2 linked regions of the Polyangium mundeleinium genome follow. Each later gene encodes a partner of the first gene's protein in a complex. Links are inferred from orthologs where the notes say so. Each region holds a gene or a part of one and is shown in the gene's direction. Other genes may lie near its edges. The genes, in order: pheS and pheT.

Region 1 (14,750 bases):
GACGGGGGATCCGTCGCTGGACGGCTCTTCGAAGGTGGCGCGGACGAGCATGGATTGCGGAGGCTAGCTCTTGGGGACCTTCGCGGCCTTGACAACCCCCGCACCCGTCCGCCATAAAGCTCGCCCCGCCGCATCTACCTTGGTTTCGAACGGCGCTCCGACGGTCGGAGCGAGGCCAGGCAGAGCGCACCCTCACGGGAGCGAGAAGGCATCATGCCGAAGATGAAGACGAACCGGGCCGCCGCGAAGCGCTTTCGCGTCACTGGCTCGGGCAAGATCCGCCGGAGCAAGGGCGGCTTGAATCACTGCATGCAGGAGAAGAGCAAGAAGCGCCTTCGCCGTCTCCGCAAGAACGACACCGTCGACACTGCGATGGAGGGGCGTGTGAAGCTCCTTCTCCCCTACCGCTGATCCCGAGCAAGAGAGGAGCGCCCAATGCCGAGAGTCAAGCGTGGGTTCAAAGCCCGTCGTCGTCGTAACCGCGTCCTGAACCTGACCGAGGGGTATTTCCTTGGCAGGAAGAACCGCTACCGCCAAGCCGTCGAGGTCCTGCGCCACGCGTGGGAGTACGGCTACGTCAGCCGCAAGCTGAAGAAGCGGGATTTCCGGCGCCTCTGGATCGTCCGCATCAACGCCGGTGCCCGCACGAACGGCACGACGTACTCCCGCCTCATGAGCTCGCTCAAGAAGGCGAACGTCACGCTCGATCGGAAGATCCTGTCTGAGCTCGCCATCCACGATCCGGCGTCGTTCGGCGCGGTCGTGAAGCTCGCGGGCGGAAGCCGCTAGGCAGGGAGGACGGGGCGTGAGCGCCGCGGATCCTGTCCAGGCGATCAAGGCCATCGAGGAGGGCCTGTCCGCGCTCGGCACGCGGTACCGCGACGCGTTCGCGGCCGCGACGAACGAGCAGGCCCTTCGCCTCGAACACGCCCGCGTCCTCGGCAAGAAGGGCGAGCTCACCGCCGTCCTCGCGCTGATGCGCCACGTCCCCGGCGACCAGAAGGCCACGGTCGGCAGCCGGGTCAACGCCTTCAAAGAAGAGGTCGAGGCCGCCTTCGAAGCGCGCCTCAAGGCGATCGCCCGCGCCGCTCGCGAGGCCGAGCTCCGCGGACTCCCCTACGACCTCAGCTTGCCGGGCCGGCTCGAGCTCGGCCGCGGCCATTTCCATCCCATCGCGCAGGTTCGTGACGAGCTGCTCGCGATCTTCCGCGACCTCGGCTTCGTCGCCGAGGCCGGGCCCGAGATCGAGCTCGAAGAAAACAACTTCACGAAGCTCGCGTTCCCGCCCGATCACCCCGCAACGGACATGCAGGACAGCTTCTGGCTCGGGCCGGGCCTGCTCCTGCGCACGCACACGACGACGGTTCAGCCGCGTGAGTTCTTGCTCCGCAAGCCGCCGCTCGCCGTGGTGATGGCAGGCTCCGTGTACCGCCGCGACGACGACGTCACGCACTCGCCGATGTTCCACCAGATCGACGGCTTCCTCGTCGACGAGAAGGTGAGCTTCGCGGAGCTCCAGGGCGTCATCACGGCCTTCATCGAGCGCCTCTACGGCCCGGGCCTGCCGGTGCGGTTCCGGCCGAGCTACTTCCCGTTCGTCGAGCCCGGCGCCGAGGTCGATTGCGGCTGCGTCTTCTGCCGACAGGCCGACGGCACCTACGCCGGATGCCGCGTCTGCAAGCACACGGGGTGGCTCGAAGTGCTCGGCTGCGGGATGATCCATCCGGACGTCTTCCGTCAGTGCGGCCTGGATCCCGAGCGGTACAGCGGCTTCGCCTTCGGCATGGGCCTCGATCGTCTGGCGATGCTCCGCTACGGCATCCCGAACATCCGCCTGCTCTTCGAGAGCGATCCGCGCTTCTTGTCTCAGTTCTGAGCCGCGAGCGTCGTGGCCGAGACGGCCGCCGCTCCCTCGAACGAGACCACGTCATCCGCGATCGCGAGCGGCCCCGGCCGATGCGTCACGATCAGGATCGTCCGTGCGCCTCGCTGCGCCGCGAGCGCCGCGAGCACGCGCGCCTCGGCCTCGGCATCGAGCCCAGACGTCGGCTCGTCGAGCAAGAGCACCGGCTGATGGCTCGCGACCGCGCGCGCGATCGCCACGAGCTGCCGCTCCCCGCCCGAGAGTTCATGCCCCCCGGCCGCGATCCTCGCCCCGCCTCGCGCCTCGGCGAGCCCGAGCCCTCCGACCTCGTTAAGCGCGCGCCGGATCTCCGCAGCGGGCGCATCCTTCGCGCCGAGCCCCACGTTCTCCTCGATCGTCCCTGACACGATCGCCGCCTCTTGCGGCACCCACGCGAACGGCCGTTCGTCTGGACCGACCCCTGCGCGCGTCAGCTCCTCCCCGTCGTACCGAAGCGCCCCTTCCGTCGCGGGCACGAGCCCGAGCAGCCCCCGGAGCAGCGTCGTTTTCCCACTCCCGGTCGGGCCTACGATCGCCACGATCCGCCCTGGCTCGGCCGTGAACTGCACAGCCCGCCCGTTCACGCCGCCCACGTCGAAACGCAGCCCTTCGACCGACAGCCGCGCCAGCGGGAACCGACTGCGCGCCCCTTGCACACTCGCCGCCTCGACCGCTTCGAGCGCGGCCTCAGCGCCTCCGACCTGCACGCTTGCTTCGAGCGACCCGAGCGACGCCGCGCCTCGCTCGATCGCCGTCCGCGCGTCCCCGAGATCCCGCAACGGCCGATACGTCAGAAAAAACACCGCTGCGAATGCAACGAGCGACCCATCGCCGAGGGACGGCTGCGACCGCTCGATCCACACGCAGACGCCAAGCAAAGCGGCTGCGGCGAGCACCTCGTTCGCCCCCGAGATCGCGCCTCGCGTTGCTTCGGCCCGCGCGGCGGACCGACCGGCCTCGTCCCCTGCCCTTCCCAGCGCTGCATGCACGCGCCGGGCGGCTCCATACGTTCGCCATAGATCCAGATGCCGTACCAGCTCGTCTACAGCGGAATGCAGGCCCTCTGCGAGGCGCGCCGACCGCGCGTGATGCCCCCGAACGAACCGCCGCGCGAAGGCCAGGATCAGCGCGAACGGCGCGAGCAGCAGGAGTGCGGCGATCGCGAGGCGCGAGGACAGGCAGAGAAGCGCCACAGCAAGCGGAACGAGGTGTGCAATCGCACGAGCGGCCGCGAGCACACCTTCATCGACGCCACGCTCGACGTCGCGAATACGCACGGTGATCGCAGCGAGGGAGGCGGCGGCCGCGCTCGGCGGTTGCCCTTGAAGCACGATCGCGGCGGTGATCGTACGCCGAATTGCGTTCCCGACCTGAAAGACAGCACGCTTCTGGCCGTAGATGGAGAAGGTGCTCGCTGCAGTCTTTACAAGGGACGCCCCGAGACCGATAGAAGCCAGAAAAATCGGATGATGCAGGGCGTCGCGGGGGTCGACAAGGGCGCTGAAGGAAGCAAGTTGCCTACCCATCAGCGCCTGTCCGAGAAGGCCAGCGCACGAAGCCAAGATTCCATGGGCTATCGCCTGCACCAGGGTAGCCCCAGAAAACATCCAACAGTTTCGCCGATCGCGGCGGAGCTCGTGAACGACACGCACGACGAATGCCCGACTGGACGTGTTCTCAGTCGGCATCATCGACTACAACGGAGCGCGCAAGCATGGGAGCACACCGCCATCGAGGCAGTCCATCGCCCACCGCCTCGCATGACGGGGAGCCGGCCTCCCTGCATGCCTCGTCGGAGGATGCTCCTAGCATGCCGGCCGGCGGAAGGCCCGGCCCGGGACCGGGAAATTCGGGAACATACACCGATGACGGCATGAAATTTGCAGAATTCATCGAGAAGACGAGCGATCCAGTCTCCAGCATTGCATCCGTGAACGGCGGCCCGAGCCAGCCGATTTCTTCTCGGAGAGGATCCACCGGAATCAAACCGCACAATCCCCCGTTCAGCCCCCTATCGGGCAGCGGGAACAAGGGCCCAGCCATGGCGAGCTTCGAAACCCCGACGAGCCCGGACCGATCCCTCCTTGACCCGGCCGAGAGCTTCCACTCTCGAAAGGGTGATTCCGAAGAAGTGAACGAAAAACCCTCCACCGCAACGAAGAGCAAGATGAGCACGTCGACCGCCCGCCGCCCCGATGCCAACCGCCCCTCCACCAAGGCCGCGATGACGGGCTCCACGACGCGCACCGCCTCGGCCCCCAAGCCCGCCCGCGGGAGCGCGCCCGGTCGCCGCGGTGCCGCCGTCGCGAATGCACGCCCGGTTCGTCGCAGCGGAACGATCGAGCGCCGGCCGAAGGGCCAGGAGCCCGAGCAAACGCAGGCGCCGGTCGACGACGAGGCGCACCTCGACGACGCGCGCAGCAAGACGCCCGCCGCGCCGCTCGCCAAGGAGCCGCTCGCCGCGTCGGACATCGACATCGGCATGCTGGATGACGAAGGCGCGGCCGCGGAAGAGGCCGCCGCCATCCGCCCGCGGCCCGAGATGCACGATCCGGAGCCGACGACGGCCGAGTTCATCGACCTCGAGTTTACGCCGCTCAGCCGGCCGGATTCTCCCCGGACCAACGCGGACCGCGAGCTCAAGGACATCGAGGAGGGCGGCGGTGACTCCATGCTCGCGCGGTATTTCCGCGACATGGCGCTGCACCCGGTCATGGGCCCCGAGGAGGAGCTCGAGACCGCGCGTGCCGTCGAGCGCACGGAGATCGATCACTGGGTCGCGCTGCTCTCGTACCTGCCCGCGGCCGAGTTCGTGCTCGACGCGCTCGCCGAGGACGTGGCGAAGGCAGGTGAGGACGAGGTGAAGGCGCCGCAGATCGAAGAGCTGCAGAAGCTCGTGAAGATCGCGAAGAAGCAGAAGTACAAGCTCGCGCCCGAGCACGAGAAGGCTTGGAGCCAGCTCACGAACGAGCTCGCGACCGTGATCCGCCTGCCGGATTCCGACCGCCTCTGGATGTCGCGCGCCAGCAGCATCGCGCGGGATCTCGTGCGCGAGCCGGACTTCGAGGAGGACACGATCGCCGACACGGAGGAAGGCGCGCCGATCCGGCCGCCGCGCCCGACGCTGCCGATGTCGCCGTCGTACAAGCGCTACCTCGATCGGGTCGAGAAGACGTTCCAGGCCCAGCACGACGCGAAGAACCGGTTCGTCAAGGCGAACCTCCGTCTCGTCGTGTCGATCGCGCGCCGCTACAACCGCGGCCGGTTGCCGCTGATCGACCTCATCCAGGAGGGCAACATCGGCCTCATGAAGGCGGTCGAGCGCTTCGACCACAACCGCGGCTACCGCTTCTCGACGTACGCGTCGTGGTGGATCCGGCACGCGATCAGCCGCGCCCTCGCCGACAAGGGCCGCGCGGTTCGCATCCCGGTGCACATGCTCGACACGTACAACCGCGTCGCCCGCGCGACCCAGGCGATCATCGCGCGCACGGGCCACGAGCCGACGATCGAGGAGCTCGAAAAGGAGACCGGCGTCCCGCGCGAGAAGCTCGACAAGGTGAAGGACTTCTACGCCGAGACGCCGTTCTCCCTCGATCGCCCGGTCGGCGACGAGGACGGGCGCAAGTTCATCGACTTCCTCCAGGAGGAGAACGCGCTCTCGCCGTTCGATCACCTGGCGAACCGCAAGTGGAGCGACGAGGTCCGGCGGCTGCTCACCACGCTGACGCCGATCGAGTCGCGCATCATCCGCTGGCGTTTCGGCCTCGACGACGAGGACGAGCTCACGCTCAAGGAGATCGGTGACAAGTACAACCTGTCGCGCGAGCGCATCCGCCAGCTCCAGGAGCAGGCGCTCGTGAAGATCCGCAAGCAGATGCGCGACTACTACTGAGGTTCGGCGGGGCAACCCCCCGCACAACCCGCCTCACCAAAGGCCACGTGGAAAAACCCTCCACGTGGCCTTTGGCTTTCGAGGGGGTATGACATTCGTGTCATCACGCACGGGCACGGCGTGCGCGATCTGAGCAAGCGATGCTCTCGAGCTACCGGTCCTTCCAGAGGGCACGTGCAGCCGCCTCGACGACCTTGTCGATCCCGCCGCGCGCCTGGCCGACCTTGCCGGGAATGCCGTTCACGTAGATGGAGAACGCGAGCGGCGCGCGGCCCGGAGGGCCGAGCACGTAGCCGGAGAGTGATGCGACGGCGTTCAAGGTGCCGGTCTTGGCGCGGACGATGCCGCGATCCCCGAGGTTCTTGAAGCGCCCGCGGAGCGTGCCGTCGGCGCCGCCAACCGCGAGGTGCGCGAGGAACTCGGGGCCCATGGTCACGTCGCGATACGCGGCGCGGAGGAGCGCGGTGGTGCCGAGCGGCGTGATGCGGTTCGCGTCGAAGAGTCCCGAGCCGTTTTTCACGACCATCCCCTCCTCGAACGCGCCGATCTCCTTGAGGTATGCGGTGATGACCTCGGCGGCGCCCTCGGCCGTGCCCGGGCGCGCCTTCTTCTCGGCGCCGACGGCCTTGAAGATCATCTCGGCATAGAAGTTGTCGCTGTCCTTCCCAAGCAGCGCGAGCAGCTCGCCGAGCGGGCGCGATCGATGCGACGCGAGCAGGCGCTTTTCCTTGGCACCGCCGAGCTTCACGGCGCCCTCGACCTCGATGCCCGCCGACGCGAGGACCGCGCGCAGCGCATGGCCCGGCACGAGGCGCGGATCGTCGAGGCGCCGCCGAACGCGCACGACGCGCGAGTTCTCGGGTAGATGGCCGCCTACGCGCGCGACGAGGCGATCTCCCTTCGGCGAGAGCTCGAGCGTGATCTTCTCCGGATCCCCCTTCTTCGTCGTCCGCACCGTCCCCACGACGTCCACGAAGCCGATCGGATCGACGCGCACCTGCGCGTCCTTGCCTTTCTCCGCTGCGCGCACCGAGAGCGTCACCGTGTTCTCGTCGAGCGCGACTGCGGAGACCGGCGCGCGGAACGGCGCCCATTCATTCGGCTGCTCCTCGAACGCCGGCGGCACGAAACGATCGTCGAAGTAACTCTGGTCGACGACGATCGCGCCCACGCGTCGCACGCCCGCGGTCACGAGCTCGCGCACCATGGGCCAGAGCGCCCCGCCGTCGAGCGAAGGATCCCCCTGCCCGCGCAGAACGAGCTCCGGGACGCGATCGCCGTCGAGCTTGCCGTAGAGGCCCGTCACGAAGCGATGCCCCGGCCCGAGCAGGCGCAGCGCCGCGGCGGCCGTCACGAGCTTCGCGTTCGAGGCGGGGTTGAAGGCAACATGCCCGTCACGCGCGGCGACCGTCTCCCCTGTCCCCACGTCGGCGAAGGCGACGCCGACGGTCCCGCCCCAGCCCTTTACGTCCGCCGCGAGCTTCTCCATCGCTTGCAGCATCGGCCCTGCCTCGATCGACGCGCGGGGGCGCGCCGCTGCTTCGGCGCTCGGGCGCTCTGCCGGTGCCGACGCCGGGCTCGCGGCGGGGGTCGGGACCTCCGAGCGCGCCGAGGCGGTGAGGGCGAGGAGCGCGAGGCCGGCGAGCGTGGGGCGAAGACGGCTGCCTTGGTGCATGGGAGCTTCCTACAACGTCCGGGTCGGGCGCGCGCATCCGACGAGGGCAGACGAGGGCTTTCATTGTGCGGACAGCACGAGACCTTGCTAGGGTCGAGTCAAACTCGCTCCTCTCTTTGGGACCGGAGAAGACCGTGGCTCTTCACACCTCGACCTCGCACCTCACCTTGGGGCTCTCGATCTCCATCCTGCTCGTGGCCTGTGGTGGCGCTCAGCCGAAGCAAGCCGGCGACGACTCCACCTGGGAGAAACCGCCGACGAAGTCCACCGACGAGAGCAGCGCGAAAAGCGAAACGCCGTCCGGCGACACCGCCGAGGACACGAAGTGGACCGGCGCGTCCGAGCCGGCGAAGCTCAACGAGGACCAGATCAAGCAGATGGAAATCGCGCTGAAGCGTGGCCAGTCGAAGGCCACGAACTGCGCGACCGTCGTCGAGAACGGCCCGACGGGCGAGGGCCCGGTGTCGGTCACGTTCGACGGCAAGATCGGCAAGATCACCGATGTCGAGGTCGGCGCGCCGTTCGCGGGGACGCCGGTCGAGCAGTGCATCAAGCGCTCGTTCATCGGCGAGTATTGCTTGCCGTTCGAGGGTGATCCGAAGGTCGTGAAGTACACGGTGAACCTGCCCGCGAAGCCCGCCCCGGCGACGCCGCCGAAGAAGAAGTGACGCGCGGAATGAAGCACGCCTCGATCCTCGTCACGCTCGCGCTCTTGCTCGGCTCTTCGCAGAGCTTCGCCGAGGAGACGGAAGAAGCCCCGGCGCCGCGGTATCCGCCGTCGTCGGTGCGGCCGAAGCTCATCGGCGGCGGGCTCGCGCTCACGGCGATCGCCTACGGCGTCGGCTTCGTGGCCGCGACGAGCTGGCCCGACGCGCCGGGCGCGGAGTCGTTGAAGATCCCGATCGTCGGGCCGTGGATGGCGATCGCCGAGAACAAGTGCGGGGATCCCACGTCGACCGATTGCTCCGGGTCGATCTGGCTGCGCGGGCTTCTGACGGGGCTCGGAGGGCTCGCGCAGATCGGCGGGCTCGCGCTCGTCGCCGAGGGGATCATCATGAAGACCGAGGCGGTCGCGCCGAAGCCCGCGGAGGCGGAGCAGAGCGCGTTCATCATGCCGGTGCCGATCGTGGCGCCGAACATGACCGGGCTCGGGCTCGTCGGCCGGTTCTAGCTCTTCACGCGGCGAAACGGCGGCGGCTCGGGGCCGCGCACGGGCCGCGCCGCGACCTTTCCGAGACGATCCACCGCGACTTCGAGCGTCGCGCCAAAGGTGAGGCCGAGGCGCCGTGCGGCCTCGCTGCTCCCTTCGATCGGTGGAGCACCAACGATATCGCCCGGCATCAACGTGACGTGGCGGCTGACGAAAGCGAGCGACTCGGCGAACGAAAGCGCCGGCGCAGCAGGCCGCGCGAGCTCTTCAATCACGCCGCCCACGCGCAGGCGGACGTGTGCGTCGTCGAGCGCGCCGGCTTCGTCCTTCGTGACGAGCACGGGGCCGAGCGTCGCGGCGAAGTCACGCGCGCGGAAAGCTCCGCTCGTTCGTTCCTGTTCACGCGCGACCCAGCCGAGCAGGATCGTGAAGCCGAGGATCGCGCGCTCGGCTTCGTCCACGGTCGCGGCGCGGAGCTCATCGCCAAGCAGCACTGCGATCGAGATCTCGACGTCGGGCCGCGGCTCGTTCGGCGGGAAGGCGACCGATAGCTTGTGCCCCAACAATCCGCGCGGGTTGCCGAGGTGGTAGCGAGGTTCTTCGCCGTCGGCCGTACCGACGAGCTGCACGAGCAGCGCGCGCTCGGGCAAGCAAGGCGGCAGCCAGAGCAGCTCGTCGGGCCAGAGCCTCGCTTCCGTGGGGCGCTCGCCAGCGCAGAGCGCATCGTCCAGGACATCGAGGCCCGCGCCGCCGACGGAGAAGACGCGCGCGAAAAAATCTTCGGCGGTGGACAAGCCCTCGTCCTCGTCGAGGAGGGGTTCGGCGCGCCTCCGCTCGAGCTCGGCGACGTCGTAGAGGCAGCCGTCACGTTCGAGCGCGATCCGCGGGACCGGCGAGGACGGAAGGAGGACACGGGCAAGACGCATCGGCAAGGCGCCTCGGCACCAGGATCGACCACGTTAGCATCCCTCGCTGGGTGCGTCGCGGCTTTCACGCGGGAAAAAGGCTGTTATTTCTTCGGTGGCTCGCGCGTTGACGCGCCACCCTGGACGCCTAGACTGCGCCCTGGTTGACGCTTGGGGCGTCACTTCCATCGAGCGGAGTGATGCATCCCCAAACCCCCGTACGTGCTCAGACAGCGTGTTTGCCCCAAGCGGGCAGAGCTGCCCGACAGCGTACGGAAAAACCAACCGAGCGCAGCTCGGAAGAGATGCGCCCACGCGGGGCCGGAGCGGCGGTTCATGAGCAAGCGGACCAAATTCGTCTTCGTCACGGGTGGGGTGGTTTCCTCGATCGGCAAGGGCCTCGGCGCCGCCTCCATCGGCGCGCTGATGGAGGCGCGTGGCCTGCGCGTCACCCACATCAAGCTCGATCCGTACATCAACGTCGATCCCGGGACGATGTCGCCGTACCAGCACGGCGAGGTCTTCGTGACCGATGACGGCGCGGAGACCGACCTCGACCTCGGCCACTACGAGCGCTTCACGCTCGCGCGCATGACGCGCCAGAACAACTTCACGACCGGACGCGTCTACGAGTCGGTCATCTCGAAGGAGCGGCGCGGCGAGTACCTCGGCGCCACCGTGCAGGTGATTCCGCACGTGACCGACGAGATCAAGCACCGCGTCCGCGCGGCCGCCGAGGGCGTGGACATCGCGATCGTCGAGATCGGCGGGACCGTCGGTGACATCGAGTCGCTGCCGTTCCTCGAGGCGATCCGTCAGCTCAAGGTCGAGTGCGGCAGCCAGAACGCGGTCAGCGTGCACGTGACGCTCGTGCCCTTCATCGCGACCGCGGGCGAGCTCAAGACGAAGCCCACGCAGCACGCCGTGAAGGAGATGCGCGAGATCGGCATCCAGCCGGACATCCTGCTCTGCCGCTGCGACCGGCCGCTCTCGCGCGGCATGAAGGAGAAGATCTCGCTCTTCTCGAACGTCGAGGTCGACTGCGTGATCGCGGCTGTCGACGTCGGATGTATCTACGAGCTGCCGATCGTGCTGCACGCCGAGGGCATCGACGAGAAGATCGCCGAGAAGCTCAACATCTGGGCGAGGCAGCCGGATCTCTCCCAGTGGCACTGGGTGGTCGAGCGCTTCAAGCGCCCCACGCGCGGCACCGTGAAGATCGGCGTCGTCGGCAAGTACGTGCACCTGCGCGACGCGTACAAGTCGCTGCACGAGGCGCTCGTGCACGGCGGGTTGCACAACGACGTGCGCGTCGACCTCGAGTACATCGACTCGGAGCAGATCGAGCAGAAGGGCGCGGCGGAGTTGCTCGGCGCGCTCGACGCGATCCTCGTGCCCGGCGGCTTCGGCGACCGCGGCACCGAGGGGAAGATCGAAGCGATCCGCTACGCGCGTGAGCAGAAGGTGCCGTTCTTCGGCATCTGCCTCGGCATGCAGCTCGCCGTGGTCGAGTTCGCGCGGCACATCGGCGGGCTCCACGGCGCGAACTCGGCCGAGTTCGATCGCAACGCGGCGCATCCGGTCATCGACCTGATGCCCGACCAGAAGGGCGTGCTCGACAAGGGCGGCACGATGCGGCTCGGCGCGTATCCGTGTGTCCTCGAGCGAGGCTCGCTCGCGGCCGAGGCGTACGGCGCGACGTCGATCAGCGAGCGTCACCGCCATCGGTACGAGGTGTCGAACAAGTACCGCGACGCGCTCGCGCAGGGCGGCCTCGTGCTCTCGGGGACCTCGCCGGACCAGCGCCTCGTGGAGATGGTCGAGCTCCGGGATCACCCCTACTTCCTGGGCTGTCAGTTCCACCCGGAGTTCAAGAGCCGCCCGCAGGCGGCGCATCCGCTCTTCTCACGCTTCGTGCGCGCCGCCGTCGAGCGTCAGCGTGAGCAACGCAAGCCGCGGACGGAGAGCGTCAGCGGGGCGCAAGGCACGCTGCCCGGCCCCGCCAAGAGCTCGTCCACCGTCAACTGACGCGCGTCGCCGTACGAGCGAGCGAGGGCGCGACGTCCTCCTCGCTCGACGTCTCCTTGCCGAGGAGCAGCGGCGCGCGCTCGCCCACCTCCGCGACGAGATCCTTGCGCAGCATGCGCTCGGGCGGACGGCGCAGATCCCACACGAGGCCGAGCTTCTCGAGCGCGCGGAGCACGTAGAAGCTGATGTCGATCTCCCACCAGAAGAAGCCCTGGTTCGCGCTCGACATGTAGTGGTGGTGGTTGTTGTGCCAGCCCTCGCCGAGCGTGAGGAGCGCGAGGAACGCGTTGTTGCGGCTCGTGTCCTTCGTCGCGTACCGGCGTGATCCCCACACGTGCGCGAGCGAGTTGATCGTGAACGTCGCGTGCATGAGCACGACCGTCGAGACGACGTAGCCCCACAGGAAGCCGTCGAAGCCGAAGGGGATCGTGACCGCAGCGATGAGCGCGGCCGATCCGATCACGTGGTAGCGATCGATCCAGCGGAGCTCGGGATACCCGGCGAGATCGGGGACCAGATCGAGCCGCGTCTCTTGGTGGTTGCGACCCATCCACCAGCCGAGGTGGGCGTACCAGAAGCCGCGACGCAGGGGGCTGTGCACGTCGCGCTCGGTGTCGGAGTGCTTGTGGTGAACGCGGTGCGCCGCGGCCCACCAGAGCGGCCCCTTCTGCACGGCCGTCGTGCCGAGGAACGCGAGCACGAGCTGGAAGAGCCGGCTCGTCTTGAAACTGCGGTGCGAGAAGTAGCGATGGTACGCGGCCGTGATCGCGAACATGCGCACGAGGTAGGTCGCGAAGGCGAGCGCGACGAGGCGCCACGTCGGACCACGCACGAACGCGATGACGAGGCCCACGTGCATCGCGACGAGCGCGGCGACGTGGAAGAGCTCGGACAGCGACCACTTCGAGCCGGCGACAACCGTGATGGAGGGCTTTGAATCCGGGACCGTTTGCACGAGGCCGACTGTCACATGCGCTCTTCAGCCGTCGCCCTGCGTCCCGTCACGATTCGGTCATGCACACGTGTGGCTCACGAGATGCACGCGTGACGCGTGGTGCAGCGCGTCGCGCGTCATCGTGTTGCGCAGTGCGCACGGCGCGCGCGGGAGAAGGAGGATCGCGTGAAGGTGCGAGAGATCATGAGCACGCCGGTGACCACACTCGAGCCCGACGACAACCTCGCGTTCGCCGAGGAGCTCATGACCGTCGAGCGCGTGCGTCACTTGCCCGTGCTGGATGGCGACGTCCTCGTGGGCATCTTGTCGCACCGCGACATCGTCGCGGCCTCCGAGTCGATCCTGAAGAAGCCGGCCGCTGATCAGGATCTCGAACGGAAACGCAAGGCGAGCGTCCGCGAGGTCATGCGCAAATCGGTGGACACGATCGGCCTCGACGAAGATGCAGCCGACGCGGCGGACCTCATGCTGACGGAGAAGATCGGCTGCTTGCCCGTGGTGGACGAGTCGCGTCGGCTGCTCGGCATCGTGACCGACGCGGACTTCATGGCGATGGCGCGAGACGCGCTTCGCGCCGGGAAGATCACGCGAGCGGCGAAGCAGCCGGTGGCGCGTGCGTCCGCAAGGACGAGGACGAGGCCTTCGCTCGCGAAAGGGACGGCGAAGAGCGCGGCGACGGCGACGGCGACACGAGGGGCGAAAACGATCGCATCGAAGAAGGGGATGGCGACGAAGATCGTGCCGAAGGTCTCGGTGAAGGCGCACGCGCGCAAAGGCGCGGCCACGAGGAAGGCTCCAACGCGTCGGAGTGCGTGACGACCGCGTGGATCAGAGCGTGACGACGTCGATGGGCGGGCCCGCGGAGACCGTGACCTCCGAGGCGCGCAGCACGTCGCCGTCGAGCACGTAGGGCCCTTCGGGCGAGAAACGCACGACGAACGAGCGCGTGAGATCATCAAAAGCGCCTGCGCCGCCGATCGGCTTGCCGAGAAGGACGAGCGGCGCGCGCGGGCCGAGCGAGCGAGGAGGCAGAGGGCTCGCGACGAGGTGCGGGCTATCGAGGTCTTCGCCCGCGCGGTGGTTGACGCGCATGCCGAGGCCGAGGTCACGCACGACGGAGGCGCACACGAGCGACCAGCGATCGGAGGTGAGGCGATGCCCGTCGACCTCGATCGTGCACGGCATGGGCGTGAGCACTTGCTGTGCATACGGACCATCGACGAACGACTCGACGAAGATCCGGCCGGCGATCCGTGCCGCACCGCCGTACCCGCGCGCGCCATCCGCGTAGTAGAGGTCGAAGAACCGCGCGACGAGGCCGGTGCCGAAGATGAAGCCGATGCGCGTCGTCTCCGCGCCCTCGCGCGCCTCGCGCACGCGCAGCGTGGCCCTGCGTCGCGAGGCGAGCGCGCGGGAGGCGAGGAGCCGCGTGAGCAGCCGCCTGGGATCCCCCTGCATGCCGAAGTTCCGCGCGACGGTGGCGACGGTGCCGCCGGGCAGGAGCGCGAGGCGCGGGAGCGAGGCCTCGCCGAAGGCCCGCGCGAGCGCCGTGACGCCGGCCATGAAGCTGCCGTCCCCGCCGGAGAGGATCACGAGGTCCGTGCCACGCGCCGCGATCCGCGCGCAGACGGCGTCGAGCTCGGCGACCTGCGTGGTGGGATGAACCTCGGCGACGCCCGCGCAGATGCGCCTCACGTCGTCGAGGAGCGAGGGCCGTCGGCGGTAGAGGCGAGCCGTGATGTTGGCGATGACGTCGAAACGCATGAACGGAAGGCCCTCGCGACGCCGAGGCCTGTAGGGGCGCGGACGCGATGGGCGTGTTCGGGAGACAAAAGAGCCCCCCGAAGCGCGCAGGGTGACGCACCGGAGGCGCGGGGGAAAGGGCCGAGCGCGCGCGGGCCACGGAAGGCTTTGCGAGTCGGGGCGAGGTCAGGTAGCTCGAAAGGAACGCCCGATGATCGCTCGCCGCACGAAACTCCCGCGCGCCCTTGGAAGTCTCCTCGTCCTTGCTCTCGCTGCAGGCTGCGGCGGAGGCCCGGCGCTGCGCGCCGCGGAGCAAGGCGATCTCGGCGGGGCGAGGCGCGCGCTCGCGTCCGGCTCCGCGCAGGAGACCGTCGGCGAGGCCGAGGCGCGTCGCATCGCGCGCGTCGTACTCGAACAAGAGGTAAAGGCCGCGAAGGGGGACGCCGGCGTGAGCAAGCTTCGGGAGCTGCCGTCGTGCGCCGAAGGGCTCGACGAC
Region 2 (15,000 bases), 6.2 Mb from region 1 along the record:
TCCTCGACCGGTGCGACATCACCACCGCCGGGACCTTCGGCGTCTGCGCGGCATGCCCTCCGGACGGCGTCCGTGGCACCCGCTGCGTGGGTGCGCACACATCCGTATCCGCGGCGACCACGAGCGCATTCCCGACCGGGAGGGGCGCGCGGACGGGCTTTCGTGACGTCTTTTGCTCGATGGCCCTGGGGGCGGAGGTCCAGCCGTCGCGGGCCGTGGACGGGCCGGCGGGAAGCGACGAAAGCGACCCCAAAGGCTTGCGCCGGGAGGGCGGCGGCGGATGGTTCCGCGCTACCGACACGCCCGCCGGCGCGGCTGGCAGCACGGCCTTGAGGAGCGCGCCGCCGAGATCCGATCGATCGAGCTCCAACGTTCCCCCGTGCGCCACCGCGATCTGCCGCGCGAGCGTGAGACCGAGCCCGAGGGATTCTTTTTTCGTCGTGAAAAACGCGTCGAAGATCCGGGCTCGCACGTCGGGCGGGACACCCGGTCCCGCGTCCTCGACGCGCACGGCGACCTGCTCCTTGTCGCGCGTCACGGTCACGCACACGAGCGGCTTTTGCGGCTCCTCACCGACCTTCGCGCCCGCCTCCGCGGCGACCGCGCAGGCCTCGACGCCATTCGTGAGCAGGGCGAGCAGGAGTTGACCGAGATCACTCCGCTTCCCGACGACGACCGGCGACGACCCGTGCACGGCCGTCACCAGCAGATCGACGTTGCGCGCGCGCGCCGTGGGCTCGACGAGGGCCGCGGCTTCGTGCGCGAGATCCTCGAGATCCACAGGCTCCGCGCGCGAATCCTCCAGCGCCGAGAGCAGCCTCGTCCCTGCCGTCCGGGCGAACTTGAGCGCCGTCGTGGCTTCGTCCTGAATTCGCGCGAGATCGTCGAGCGCCGAGGCCACGCCGGGGAACCGCACGCGCAGGTGGCCGATGAGCTTCTCTTGCTCCTCGAGCTGCGTGCCGAGCGACGACAGCGGCCAGCGCATCTCGTCGGCGAACCCCGCCGCGAGCGAGCCCAGGATGGCCAGCCGCGCGAGCTTCGTGTCCGTGCCCCGCCGTTCGTGCGCGGCCGCCGCGGGCTTCACCTCCTCGGTCGTGAGGGCTGCGGCGCGCCCCCGCGCCTTTTCGTGCGCCATCGAGAGCGCGAGCATGTTCGCCGCCGTCTCCAGCACGAACGGCGCCTCGGGCGACAGCATCTCCGCCGACGGCGTAGCGACGACCAGCGTGCCGAGCACGTCCCTGCCGATCAGGATGGGCGCGGCGAGGATCGTGCCCCAGCCTGCGCTGTTCACGAGCTCCCGATCGATCCGCCCCGCCAACGCCGTGACGGCATCCATCTCCGTCGTGACGCGCCTCTTCTTGGCGGCCGTCTGTGCTGGAAACCAGGGCACCTCGGCGCTCGCGAACGTGCCGATGTAGGCGCGCAGCGTCGCGGGCAGCCCCACGTCGGCCTTCAGCTCGAGTCCGTCCTCGGTGGCCTCGTAGGCGGCGCCGCGCTGCGCGCCCACGCCTTCGAGGACGAGCGCGAGGGCCTCGGAGAGCAGGCCGCCGGTTTTTCCGCGCGCGAGCAGCCCCGAAAGGCCGAGGAGCGCCTGGAGCGAGGGGCTCGGCCTTGTCGTGGCGGTCGTACGGCGGGCGGCCATGATGCTCCGAGCGTACTCGGAATCGGGGCGTGGGCGAAAGAGATACGCGCCGGCCCTCAGCGACGCGCGCGCGCCGAGGGCCGCTCGGGGCGACGCCCGACTACGGGCAGGTCAAGCCGCCGCAGTCCTCGCTCTTCGGATCAAAATCGCTGCATTTGCCGTTCGGCTGCAGGCCCCAGGTGCAATAGCTGAGGTAGTGGAAGCCGTCGATCGCATTGAACGTCATATTGACGTCCGAGAACACCGGCGCCCCGTAGCAGGCGTTTTTATCGTAGCCGCGGTAATAGATCTTGTCGCCGATCTCGACGTTCGAGTCCTGGAGCTTGATCACGCCGAAATCGCCGACCACGACCTCGCCCATCCCCATCGGCGCCGGGTTCGGCTGGGGCACGGGTTTGGCGTTCGAAACCCGCACCTTCACGCCGCCCCACGCGTTGTGGAAGTCCGCGTCCGTCGTCGAGCCGAGCTTCGCCACCTCCGCCGCGTCCGTGAACGCGTGCGGCGTCGGCACCGGCGCCGTCCCCGTCCGCGTCACGGCGCACGTGAAGGCGATCTGCGTCTGCGGCACCTTGCTCCCGTTCATCTCGTTCGCGCAGGCCGCGAGCAGGAACGAATCGGCCACGCCCGTGATGTCGAGCGTGTCGCCCGGCTTCACGTCGTCCGGGATCGCGTCGCCCGGCAGCGGATCGCCCTCGTAGTAGTTCGACAGCTTCGGGCAGTACGCCTTGTTGCCGCCGGGCGGGATCACCGCGGGCACGCCGTAGCTCAGCACCATCACCCCGGAGTACTCCTTCGTCTCCGTCAGGCCGGGCGCCGACACGAACACGCCCCACAGGCAGTTGCCCGCGTTGCTCTGCGAGACGAGGAACTTGTGGCTCATGGCCACGGCGCCCTTCACCCGCACGGGTGTCCCCTTCCCGACCGCGCCGGCGGCCTTGGCGTTCGTGATCTGCTCGATCGTCACCTCCTTGCCGTCGCACGTCGCGCCCCCGGCGCCGCCGTCGCCGCCGTCGCCGCCCGCGCCGCCTGTGCCGCCTGTGCCGCCTGTGCCGCCTGTGCCGCCGGTCGCCCCGCCGCCCGCCGGCCCCCCCGCTGGCTGGGCGATCCCGTCGCCCCGACACGCCGTCGAGAGAAGGACACAAAGCCCGAACGCGCACGCCGCGCTCGTACCCAGAACAGACCACTGCTTACGAAGGGACATGAAGGACCTCCTGCTCGCCGCTCGCCGCGCCGAAGAAAGATGCCCCGAGGCTACCACCGCCCCCTCCGCCCCGCCCGTCGGTCCGAACGTCCTGGCTCCCTCCGCCCTCCTCGCCGCTTCCGCGCCGCCCGCGTCTTCCCGCCCCGCCGCCCCTTTCCCGCACCTCGTCCCTTCCGCGTCTGCTGCCCACATCGAGTACGCCGGACTACACAACCTGGGACATGGGACCGGGAATAAAGCCGTTCGATGGGGGTTTGGGCCGCGCGATCGACGTCACCATGGCGTTGACACGGATCCGCCCACCGCTAGGATGCGCGCCGTTCGCTCGGGCCAGATCGTCAAGATCGCGAGATCCCGAGCCGAGGGGGCGCCGCCGTGCGGCTCTGGCGGACCCTCACCTGGTTTTACCGTGCAGCGACAAAGGGCGCTCAGGTGCGCGCTCTACCGAAGGAGGTCGGATTGTCTACCGACGTGATGATCGAGGCCAATGGGCTCACCAAGCGATACGGGGCGTTTCGCGCGCTCGACAAGGTGAGCTTCGAGGTCCACCGCGGGGAGGTGGTGGGCTTTCTCGGCCCGAACGGCGCCGGCAAGTCCACGACGATGCGTATTCTCACCTGCTTCATTTCCGCCACCGGCGGGACGGCGCGGGTGCATGGCTACGACGTATTCGACGATCCCCTCGAGGTCCGGAAGAAGATCGGCTACCTGCCCCAGCGCGCGCCCCTCTACGGGGAAATGAGCGTCTGGGAGTACCTGACCTTCGTCGCGGACATGCGTGGGCTCGAGACGTCCACGTTCAAGAAGCGCATGAAGAACATCGTCGAGGTCTGTGGCCTCGCGACGAGCCTCGGCAAGGACATCCGCGACCTGTCGCACGGCTACCGGCAGCGCGTCGGCCTCGCCCAGGCGCTCGTGCACGACCCGCCCATTCTCATCCTCGACGAGCCGACGAGCGACCTCGACCCGAACGAGAAGGCCGAGGTCATCAAGTACATCCAGGAGATCGGCAAGGAGCGCACGATCCTCCTCTCGACCCACAACCTGTCCGAGGTCGAGCAGGCGTGCGCGCGCGCGATCATCGTCTCGAAGGGGCGCATCGTCGCCGACGGGCCGCTCGAGGAGATCCGCGCGAAGAGCGGCCGCGTCCGCTACGTGGTCCAGGTGCACGAGAAGCGCGTCTTCGAGGGAGGCCCCGCGAAGAAGGCGCCGAGCGCCGAGGAAGTGCAAGCGGCCCTCGAGAAGCTGCCCGGCGTGACGAGCGTCGTGGAGCTGCCGACGGACGATCGCGCGCACAGCTTCCAGCTCGCGGGCGCGCAGGACGGCGACATCCGCGCAGAGATCTTCCAGCTCATCGTCTCGAAGGGCTGGCTCATGCTCGAGATGCGTCGGGAGGCGCAGAAGCTCGAGGACGTGTTCAAGGCGCTCACGAAGAACGACGAGCGCCGTGATCGCGGCCGTCCCGTCGTCGAAGACGACGAGGACGAGGCCGAGGCGTCCGCCGAAGACGAGGACGAGGACGAGGACACGTCCGCCGAAGACGAGTCCGACGAGGATGAGTCCGACGAGGACGAGGACGAAGACGAGTCCGACGAGGACGACAAGAAGAAGAAGGGCTGAACGCCGATGGGCACCACATTCATCATCGCGAAGCGCGAGTTCCGCTCGAACTTCGACTCGACGCTGGCCTACGTCGTGATCTGCCTCGGGCTGATCCTTCTGGGCTTCGTGTTCTTCGAGTTCGGGGGCGGCTTCTGGCAGCAGGACCGGGCCTCGCTCGTGCAGATCTTCGCGCAGGCGCCGCGGGGTTTGTCGTTCCTGATCATCCCCGTCGTGACGATGCGCCTCCTCGCGGAGGAGAAGCGCTCGGGCACGCTCGAGATGCTGATCACCCTGCCCGTGAAGGATCACGAGGTGATCCTGGGCAAATTCCTCGGGGCGTGGGGGCTCGTGCTCCTGCTCGTCGCCTCGACGCTGCTCTACCCGCTGCTCATGTTCTTCAAGCCCTGGGATCTCGGGCCGCTCGACATGGGCCCGGTCTACTCGGGGTACCTCGGCCTGCTGCTCTACAGCGCGGCGGCCGTCTCGATCGGCCTTCTGATCTCGGCGCTCGCGGAGAGCCAGACGGTCGCGTTCTTCATCACCTTCGTGGTGCTCTTCGCGCTTCACATGGTCGGCAGCGTGGCGGACAAGATGCCGACGCCCTGGCTGCGCGAGGCGATCTCGTTCATCAGCTTCGACACCCGCCTCGTGCCCTTCGCGAAGGGCATGATCAACACCCGTGACATCGTTTACTTCGCCTCGATCGCGGTGGGCTGCCTGATGGCGGCGTTCCGCGCGCTCGAGCGCCGGAAGTGGGCGTAGGAGGAAGGCCATGGAACGCAAGACCAAGGCCAGAGCGGCTACCGGCGTCTATCTCGTCCTCGTCGCGGCGATCCTCGTCGTCGTGAACGTCATCGCGTTCATCCAGAACAAGCGCATCGACGTGACGAAGAACGAGCGGTTCACCCTGTCGAAGGGATCGGCGCGCCTCGTCTCCGAGGGCCTCAAGCAAGACCTGCAGGTCGACGTCTACGTGACGCGCGGCGGTCCCAAGCAGGAGGCCTTCATCCAGGACCTCGTCGACCTGATGAACGAGTACGAGCGCGGCTCGAACGGCAAGTTCAAGTACACGCTCGTCGAGCCGAAGACCGAGGAGCAACGCACGGCCGCAAAGGAAGCGGGCCTGCAGGAAGCCGCCTTCGGTGAGGGCAGCGAGACGGGCCAGGATCAGGCCACGATCACGCGCGGCTTCATGGGCATCGCCTTCAAGTACGGCAGCGAAAAAGAGGCTATCCCGATCCTGTCCGCGGACCAGTCGCAGGGCCTCGAATTCTGGATCACCAACAAGATCCGGGAGCTCCGCGACCGCGCCGACAACGTCTACCAGAAGTACGGCGTCATCACGGGCAAGGACGAGATGAAGCTGACCGACACGAACCTCGTGGCGGCGCAGCCCGGCCGTGGCGGCGGTCCCTCGATGAAGGGGATCCTCGACCAGGCGCTGCCCTTCTACAAGATCGAGGAGGTCGACCTGCAGAACGGCGACGCCGAGATCAACAAGGAGCTCGCCGGCATCATCATCACGCAGCCCGGCAAGGACTACACGGAGAAGGAGCTCCGCCGCATCGATCAGTTCCTCATGGAGGGGAACAAGTCGGTCGTGGTGGTCGCGGGCGCCGTGAACCTCAAGGCCTCCGACGCGGCGATGAAGGCCGAGCTGAACCTCCACGGCCTGGACAAACTGCTCGACGGCTACGGCGTCGAGATGAAGAAGGAAGCGATCATGGACTGGGGTCGCCCCGTCCGGATCGCGGTCCCGACGCAGACCGGCCAGGTCATCGGCATCATCGGCTACGGCATGGCGCACGCGCAGCACGTCGACGGCCTCGACGAGAAGGAGCAGACGCTCGACTCGTCGTTCGCCGGCTTCTTCCGCATCGAGGAGCTCGCGTTCCCCTTCCCGTCGACGCTCGTCCCGCACCCGGAGAAGCAGCCGGGCGCGCAGATGAAGGTGGTCGCTCGCTCGACGCCGCGCAGCACGATCGACACCTCCGACGCGATCGACCTCAAGTTCTCCGCGCAGGCCAAGCCGAAGGGCGAGTACGGCCAGCGCGCGATGGCCGTCGCGCTCGAGGGCAAGATCAAGAGCGCGTTCGGCGGCGCGGGTGAAGGCATCGAGACGGCGGCCGAGTCGAAGGACAAGAGCCGTCTGCTCGTGATCAGCGCCTCGCAGTTCCTCGCGAACCCCTACGCGCGTTCGGGCAACGCGCCCCCGATGCCGCCGCAGATGATGATGATGGGCGGCATGGGCGGCGACGAGGATCTGCAGATGCTCTCGATGCCGTACGCCCAGAACTACCTGACGGCGACGATCCTCGCGTTCAAGAACGTCCTCGACTGGATGAGCGGCGACTCGGACCTCATCGCGACGAGCGCGAAGCTCCTTCAGGAGCCCAAGCTCACGTACGCGAACATCGAAGCGCCGAAGATCGACGCGACCGACGACGAGTCGACGGCGACGAAGAAGGCCGAGGAGTACCGCCTCGAGCGCAAGAAGACGCAGACGCGGGTGCAGTGGTCGCTCACGCTCTTCGGCCCCTTGCTCTTCGCGGCGTTCGGCCTCTTCCGCTGGTGGCGGCGTGAGAACGCGCGGGAATCCATCCGACTCGACTGACGACGAAGACGAAGGAAACCCATGAAGACCGAATACAAGATCTACGTGGCGATCGGCGTCCTCGCGGCCCTCGGCGGCGGCCTCTACGCCACGAGGCAGACGAAGCAGAAGGAGATGTCGGCCCACTCCGCGACCGCGGCGACGGCCGACTTCCCGGCGCTCGCGCCCTCGAAGGAGGACGTCGAGGCGATCACCAAGATCGAGATCAAGAACGCCGACAAATCGAGCGTCACGCTGGAGAAGAAGGGCGACGCATGGGAGCTCGTGGCTCCCGTGTCCGCCAAGGCGAACGCGTCGAACGTGCGGTCGCTCCTCGACAACTTGAAGGAGATCAAGGTCAAGGAGAGCATCGACCGCGGCACGGGCACCTACAAGCAGTACGAGCTCGACGACGAGAAGGGCGTCCACGTCCTCGCCTACAAGGGCGACGGCAAGATCTTCGACGCCTACTTCGGCAAGAGCGGCTCTCGTGGCCAGCTCGCGCGTGTCGGCGGCAAGGACGGCGTGTGGGTGGTCGGCGGCTACTCGAACTTCCTCTACACGCGTGAGGTCAAGAACTGGCGCGAGACGTCGATCCTCAAGTTCGAGGACGCGAACGTGATCCAGGTGTCCGTGACCAACACGAACGGCCAGTTCAGCTTCTCGAAGAACGACGAGAAGTGGGCGGGCTCGTACGCGAAGCGCGACAAGGACAAGAAGCTCGAGAAGCCCGAGAAGAAGTGGGAGAAGTTCGACGAGGCCAAGGTCAAGGACATGCTGCGCGCCTTCAAGTCCCTGACCGCCGAGGATTTCGGTGACGAGAAATCGGACGCCGGGATCGACGCGGCCGAGGCGAACGGCGGCGTGGTCCAGATCAAGCTCAAGGACAACGCCGGCGACATCACGGTCAAGGTCGGCAAGACGAGCAAGGGATCGAGCCGCTTCGCCCAGAAGGATGGCGGGGACGGCACGGTCTACGTGATCTCGTCGTGGTCGGGCGACTGGGCCACGGCGGATCGCGCCAAGTTCGAGAAGTCCGACGACAAGAAGAAGGACGAAAAGAAGGACGAACACGGCGCGGACGACGGCCACGGCCACGACGCGCCTCCCGAGCTCGAATAAACCGAGCCCGGTAGGTTCCGGACAGACGAAGGCTCCTTTTCGACCCGAGAAGGAGCCTTCGCCGTTTTGTGGCCCCGGTCGAGAAAGCTTGACCGGACGTTTCATGCGTTTTAGGCCGCAGAGGTCATGAAGGCCTCTTACCGCTGGATTCGCGAGCTCATCCCCGGTCTCGATGCTTCTCCCGAGGAGATCGGGCGGCGTCTCACGCACGCCGGGATCGAGGTCGAGGCGATCACCGAATTCGGCGAGGGCACGAAGACGCTCGTCGTGGCCGAGGTGAAGGCCTACGAACCGCACCCATCGCGAGCGAAGCTCAAGCTCGTCACGATCAACCGAGGCGGCGCCGAGCAGCGCATCGTCTGCGGCGCGCCGAACGTGCCCGAGCCGGGCGGCCTCGTGGCGTTTGCGCCCCTCGGCGCGCACCTGCCGGCCGTGAACATGACGCTCACGCCGCGCGAAATCGGCGGGGTCGTCAGCGAGGGCATGCTCTGCTCCGAGCGCGAGCTCGGCCTCTCCGCGGTCGCGAGCAAGGACGAGGACGCGGGGATCCTGATCCTGCCGAAGGGCCTCGCCGCGCCGGGCACGCCGCTCCGCGAGGCCATGCCCGAGGTGCACGACTACATCCTCCACCTTGGTTTGACCCCCAACCGTCCGGACGCGCTCGGCCACATCGGCCTCGCCCGCGAGATCGCGGCGCTCTTCAACCTGCCGTGGAAAAAGCCCACGCCGAAGGCGCCCGCGCGCTTCGCCGAGGGCGAGACCGTGTCGCGCCACGTGTCCGTGCGGATCGACGACACCGAGCGTTGCCCGCGGTACGGCGCGGGCCTCGTGCTCGGCGTGACGATCGGCCCCTCGCCCACGTGGCTGCGCTACCGACTCGAGAGCCTCGGCGTTCGTTCGATCTCGAACGTCGTCGACGTGACGAACCTCGTGCTGCTCGAGTACGGGCAGCCGATGCACGCGTTTGATCTGAACGACGTGCGCGGCAGCCAGATCCTCGTGCGCCGCGCCACGCCGGGCGAACCCCTGAAGACGCTCGACGGCGAGGATCGCAAGCTCGACGTGGATGATCTCGTGATCGCGGACGCCGAGGGGCCCACCGCGCTCGCGGGCATCATGGGCGGCGCGAACAGCGAGATCCACGCCAGCACCACGCGCGTGCTCCTCGAATGCGCCTACTTCGCGCCGCGCAGCGTGCGGCGCACCGCGCGCAGGCACGGCATGCACACCGAGTCGAGCCACCGCTTCGAGCGCGGCGTCGATCACGGCTCGCTCGAAGACGCGCTCGCCTACGCGACCACGCTGCTCACGGAGCTCGCGGGCGGCGCAGCAGCGCGCGAGCCGATCCTCGCGGGCGCGAAGATCCCGGCCCGCGAGCCCGTGCGCCTGCGCGCCGCGCGTATGAATGCGCTCCTCGGCACGGACGTCCCGCTCCCCGAGGCGACCGACATCCTCACGCGCCTCGGCTTCGAGGTCCGCGGCACGCACGGCGAAGGCGAACAAGCGTATGCCGACGTCATCCCGCCCTCGCACCGGCCCGACATCGCCGGCGAGGCGGATCTCGTCGAGGAGGTCGTCCGCGTGCGTGGCCTCGGCACCGTGCCGACGGTGCTCCCGGCCCTGCGGCCGCAGCCCCCGCGCCACGCGTTCGACCTCTCGCTCCGCGTGCGCGGCGCGGCCGTCTCCGTGGGGCTCTCGGAGGCGATCACGTACGGCTTCGTCTCGCCCGAGGAGATCGAAGCGCTCGGCCTGCCGCCAGCGCCGTTCCGCCTCTTGAACCCGCTCACGCAGGACCGCTCCGTGATGCGCACGTCGTTGCTCCCGGGCCTGCTCGAAGCTGTGCGGCGCGCTCGCAGGCATGGCGTCCCCGACATCCGTCTCTTCACAGTTGGCGCGCGGTTCCTCGCCGATCCCACGCGCGCGCCGCTCGCCGACGAAGCCCCCTCGTTCGCCGCGGTGCTCGCCGGTTACCGTCGCTCGCCGCTGCAAAAGCCGGTCGAGGTCGACGTGTACGACGCGAAGGGCGTGGCCCTCGAGATCGTCGAGCGCGTCACCCACGAAAAGGCCGACGTCGCGCACCAGCCCGAGGCGACACGCGCGCCGTACCTGCACCCGCGCGCGGCGGGGCAGATCCTCGTGAAGGGGCGCGTCGTCGGCGCGTTCGGCGTCCTGCATCCCGACGTCGTCGACAAGCTCGACCTCGATGGCTCCGCGGTCATCGTGGAGCTCGATCTCCGCGCCCTCGCCGAGGTCGGCGCGGCGCGCCCGCAGTACCGCCCGATCCCGACCCTGCCCGCCGCGACGCGCGACATCGCGCTCGTCGTCTCGGACGAGGTCGAGGCGGGCGCGGTCGGCACGGCCATCCGCGAGGCCGGCGGTGAGCTCTGCGAGTCCGTGGAGGTCTTCGACCTCTTCCGCGGCGGCAGCATCCCCGCGGGCCACCGCTCCCTCGCCTTCCACGTCGTCTATCGCGACCCGCGCGCCGCGACCGCCCCCGAGCAGGCGCGCACCCTCACGGACGAGGAAGTCGACCGGCGACACAAGTCCGTCGTCGAGACCGTCCACGCCCGCTTCGGCGCCACGCTCCGCGCCTGAGCTCCGTCCCTCCTCCTTGCAGCACGTCCACAAAATTCCTACCGCGTTGCGCGGACGGACGCCTTTTCGCGTGCGGCCGTAGCGTGGGCGGCCCCTGAACGAGAGTTCTCGCCGGCAACGATTGACGGGCTCGGTCCACCCGGAAAACACTGAAATTTGCTATCGGGGCCCGCGAGCGCTCGCGGCGAACCTGGCCCTTCCCTCCTCGCGAGCGCTCTCTGGTCCCCTGTCGACCCCTCAAGGACGGGACGGAGGACCATGGCGGAGACCCACATCACTGGGAAACACCTTCGGGCAGGGCTCGTGTGGCTCGGCCTCACGAGCGCCTTCGCGCCGGCGATCGCGCACGCGCAGCCCTACCAGTTCGACACGAGCGAAGCGACGTTCGACACGACGTACGCGCAGACCACCATCAGCCTGAGCGGCACGATCAAGAACCGCGCGGGCCAGGCGATCACGGGCGCCACGGTGACCGTCCTCGCCTGGGGCGACGGCGTGACGAACGCGGGCAAGACGGCGACGACGAACGCGTCCGGCGGCTTCACGATCACGGGCCTCAAGCGCCGGAACGTGCTGCTCAAGATCACCGCCTCCGGCCACTACAGCGAGATCATCCCCGTCGACCTGCACCGGCCGACGAGCGAGACGATCACGAGCACGGGCACGATCTCCATGAACCCGACGAAGGCGGGCCGCGTGCGCCTGATCTTCGGCGGCGACACCATGCTCGGCCGCCGCTTCACCGACCTCGACGCCGACGGCATCGAAGGCGAGGCGGGCGACCTCATCCGCCCTGCGAGCCGCGCCGCCGACGCGCAGGCGATCTTCTCCTACGTGCGCGACGCCCTCTCGTCCGCGGACTACACGGTCGTCAACCTCGAGTCCCCGATCACCTCGGACACGAGCACGCCGCATCCGTACAAGGACTACACGTTCTTCTCGTACCCCGAGACGCTCGCAGGTCTCACGTACGCGGGCATCGACGGCGTCGACCTCGCGAACAACCACATCTTCGACTACCTCACGACCGGCGTGACCGACTCGATGCTCCACGTCTCGAACGCGGGGCTCGACTGGTGTGGCGTGGGCTCGAACGATACGAACGCCGAGGGCACCACGATCTTCCGCACGCTGAACAACGTGCCGCTCTCGCTGCTCGGCTTCAGCGAGCTCGTCTCCGACGGCTCGACGGAGCTCGACTACCTGCTCGTCGCCCGTGATCCGGACAAGGCGGGCGCGCTCGAGGCGTCGAACGCGAACATGAACGCGTTCATCGACGCCGAGACACCCGAGCGCTTCGCGATCCCCATGATCCACGGCGGCGTGGAGTACAGCGAGTTCCCTTCGAACTCGATGCGCTCGAAGTTCATCTCGCTCGCGAACCGGGGAGCCGGGATCGTCGTCGCCCACCACACGCACACCGCGCAGGGCATCGGCCTCGTGAACGTGGGCGGGACGCCGCGCTTCGTGCTGATGTCCCTCGGCAACTTCGTCTTCGATCAGGACGTCCACGAGACCTTCCAGTCGATCCTCGCGATCGCGGACGTCGACGTGCTCGCGGGCGGCGGCTTCGACGTCGCGCGGCTGGATCTCATCCCGATCAGCATCGAGGGCTACGTACCGAAGCTCCTCGCGGGCGACGGGCTCGCGCGCACGGGGCGGCATTTCGGGCACCTCTCGACGCACCTACCGAAGAACCCGGCCGGCCAGAACATCGCGGACGGGCTCTCTGGCGCCGTCGTGTTCCCCACGGGGCACCGCATCGTCGCGCTCCGCTCGACCTCGCAGTACACGACGTCGACGACGAACCAGTCGCTGAACGCGCCCGTCACGAGCCAGACGACCGGGCCCATCGCGTTCACGCGGAACGCGCCTTCGGACTCGCTCTCGTACGTGAAGTCGAGCGCGAGCGCGACGGTCGAGTGGGGCCGCGAGCTGCTCATCAACGGGGACTTCGAGGATTCCGACGTCGACGGCGATTTCAGCGAAGGGAGGGCGTGGGACCAGAGCACGGTCCGCTACGTGGAGAACAGCGTCGTGCGCAGCGGCATGGGCGCCCTCGTGATGCTGCGGAACGCGTCGAACTCGACGGAGATCACGGTCTTCAACAACAACCGCGTGTCCTTCCCCGGCGGCTCGAAGCTCACGATCACGGGCTGGATCCGCGGCGACAACGCAGGCCCCTTCGCGCTCACGACGCGCATGTACAGCGACAGCGGCACGACGCTGAGCACGACCGACTCGTACACGAAGACCGCGAGCACGTACGGCTGGACGCAGTTCATCGTGAACGTCACGGCCGCCTCGAACGCGACGAGCGCGCGCTTCTACTTCAGGACCTCGCCCCCGGCGACGGGCGAGGCGCGCATCTTCATCGACGACTTCAGCCTCATCCGCTGGGAGAAGAGCTCGATCTACGCCTTGAACGGCTTCGAGATCCCCGCGCCGAACAACTGGAGCCACGTGCGCTTCACCAACGTGGCCTCGGGCGTCTCCTCGCTCGGCGTCACGCTCGGGCACCGCACGTTCACCGCGCTCTAGGCGGAATCCTCCGCCAGAAGCCTCGACCAAAAAGCCTTCACCTCATCGATGCGCTCGGTGCGCGCGGCCGGCGGTAACCCGTCGAGCAGGAGCGCGCCGTAGCCGCGCGTCCGCACCCGCCTATCGAGGATCGCCACGATCCCCCGATCCTGCCGCGTTCGGATCAGCCGGCCGAACCCTTGCTTCAGCGTGATCGCCGCTTGCGGCACGGTGTACGTCGCGAACGGGGAATGCCCCGCCTGCTCGATCGCCTGGGAGCGCGCGACGACCACGGGATCCGTGGGCACGGCGAACGGGATCTTGTCGATCACCACGAGCCGGAGCGCGTCGCCTGGCACATCCACGCCCTCCCAAAAGCTCATCGTGGCCACGAGGACCGCGTGGTGCGCGGCGCGGAACTTCGAGAGCAGCATCCGCTTCGGCGCCTGCCCCTGCACCATGAGCGGCCCCGGCACCCGGCCCGCGAGCGCACGGCCGAGCGCGACCATGGAACGGTTGGAGGTGCAAAGAACGAACGCGCCGCCGCCCACGATGTCGACGAGCTCCACGATCCGATCCGCCGACGCCGCGAGGAACGAGGGATCCGAGGCCTCCGGCAGATCCCGCGGCGTGTAGAGCAGCGCGCGCGACGCGTAGTCGAACGGCGACGGTACGACGAGCTCGTCGACCGGCACCGTGAGGCGCTCGTCGAGGCCGAGGCGCGTGCGCAAGAACCGGAAGTCGTCCGACGCTCGGGGGCTACGCTCGGACGGGCCGAGCTTCGCCCCCGAACCCCCCGCTTTTGCGGTCATCGTCGCGCTCGTCAGCACCACGCCGCCGATCCGCTCGAAGACGCCTTCGCGGAAGAGCCAGCCGACGTCCACCGCCGACGCGCCCACCGACACGGAGCGCGCGCGCACCTCGACCCACGTCACCTGGTTCGACTTGCCATCCACGATCTTCGCCGCGTCCGTGCGGAGCGTCTCCGCGCGCGTGCCCACGAGCCCGACCGCCTCCGTGATCGCGTGCGCCGACGCGTACCCCGCGAGCGCTTCAAGCGCCTCGTCGAAGTGGTGATACGCATCCACGAGCTCACCCGCCCACACCTCGCGCTTCAGCTCCACGCGCCCCTCGCGCGCCGCCTCGCCGGCGACACGCGCGACCGCCGCGAAAAATCGGTCCGCTGCTTCGCGCACGAGCGCCACGATCGCGGTCCCCTCCCCTCGCCCGAGGATCCGATCGGCGAGCCCGCTCGCGATGAAGGCGCGATCGGCGTCCCGCAGCATCGAGTCGACGCGTGATCCCGAGATGCGCGTCCCGAAGAACTCGGTCGCGATGTCCTCGAGCTCGTGCGCCTCGTCGAAGATCACCGCGTCGTACGGAGGCAACGCGCCCGCGCCGGGGACGTTGCCGCGGCCGAGCTTCAGCGAGAGATCCGCGAAGAAGAGGTGATGGTTCACCACGAGCACGCGCGCTTCCTCGGCCTCACGTTTCATGCGCGTGACGAAGCATTTTTCGAAGAACGGGCACGCCGATCCGATGCGCGTCTCGCTCGACGAGCATACCTCGCGCCGGATCGGATCCGACTCGGCGAGCGTGACGAGCTCCGAGAGATCACCGACCTCCGTCTCGCGCGCCCACGCCTCCACGACCGGCAACGAGCGCATCACGCCCGCTTCGTGGTGCGCCTCGGGGCTCGTCCGAAGCTCGTCGAAGCGCCGCAGG

The links.
Region 2: the proteins of pheS (region 1) and pheT are in contact, whole or in part, in a crystal structure (PDB 6P24), measured with the Escherichia coli proteins. The link is inferred for Polyangium mundeleinium from one-to-one orthologs.

What each region holds. Positions count from the first base shown.
Region 1 is NZ_JAQNDO010000001.1:11,335,927-11,350,676, forward strand. The notes cover bases 1-2,840. They hold pheS (phenylalanine--tRNA ligase subunit alpha), read left to right. Parts: upstream 1-805; coding sequence 806-1,876; downstream 1,877-2,840. Other genes in these bases: POL67_RS44675 (ASKHA domain-containing protein), read right to left, coding at 1-51; rpmI (50S ribosomal protein L35), read left to right, coding at 214-411; rplT (50S ribosomal protein L20), read left to right, coding at 436-789; POL67_RS44695 (ATP-binding cassette domain-containing protein), read right to left, coding at 1,867-2,840. In the rest of the region: more of POL67_RS44695, read right to left, coding at 2,841-3,234; POL67_RS44700 (sigma-70 family RNA polymerase sigma factor), read left to right, coding at 4,071-5,798; dacB (D-alanyl-D-alanine carboxypeptidase/D-alanyl-D-alanine endopeptidase), read right to left, coding at 5,950-7,473; POL67_RS44710 (hypothetical protein), read left to right, coding at 7,608-8,141; POL67_RS44715 (hypothetical protein), read left to right, coding at 8,150-8,644; POL67_RS44720 (fumarylacetoacetate hydrolase family protein), read right to left, coding at 8,641-9,549; pyrG (CTP synthase), read left to right, coding at 9,865-11,556; POL67_RS44730 (acyl-CoA desaturase), read right to left, coding at 11,549-12,511; POL67_RS44735 (CBS domain-containing protein), read left to right, coding at 12,677-13,327; POL67_RS44740 (diacylglycerol/lipid kinase family protein), read right to left, coding at 13,340-14,275; POL67_RS44745 (hypothetical protein), read left to right, coding at 14,466-14,750.
Region 2 is NZ_JAQNDO010000001.1:5,178,337-5,193,336, reverse strand. Bases 7,931-11,020 are described here. They hold pheT (phenylalanine--tRNA ligase subunit beta), read left to right. Parts: upstream 7,931-8,286; coding sequence 8,287-10,755; downstream 10,756-11,020. Other genes in these bases: POL67_RS20690 (CapA family protein), read left to right, coding at 11,014-11,020; POL67_RS20700 (DUF4340 domain-containing protein), read left to right, coding at 7,931-8,160. Outside these bases: POL67_RS20725 (GAF domain-containing sensor histidine kinase), read right to left, coding at 1-1,642; POL67_RS20720 (hypothetical protein), read right to left, coding at 1,743-2,843; POL67_RS20715 (ABC transporter ATP-binding protein), read left to right, coding at 3,303-4,463; POL67_RS20710 (ABC transporter permease), read left to right, coding at 4,470-5,207; POL67_RS20705 (GldG family protein), read left to right, coding at 5,218-7,059; more of POL67_RS20700, read left to right, coding at 7,081-7,930; more of POL67_RS20690, read left to right, coding at 11,021-13,296; POL67_RS20685 (ATP-dependent DNA helicase), read right to left, coding at 13,293-15,000.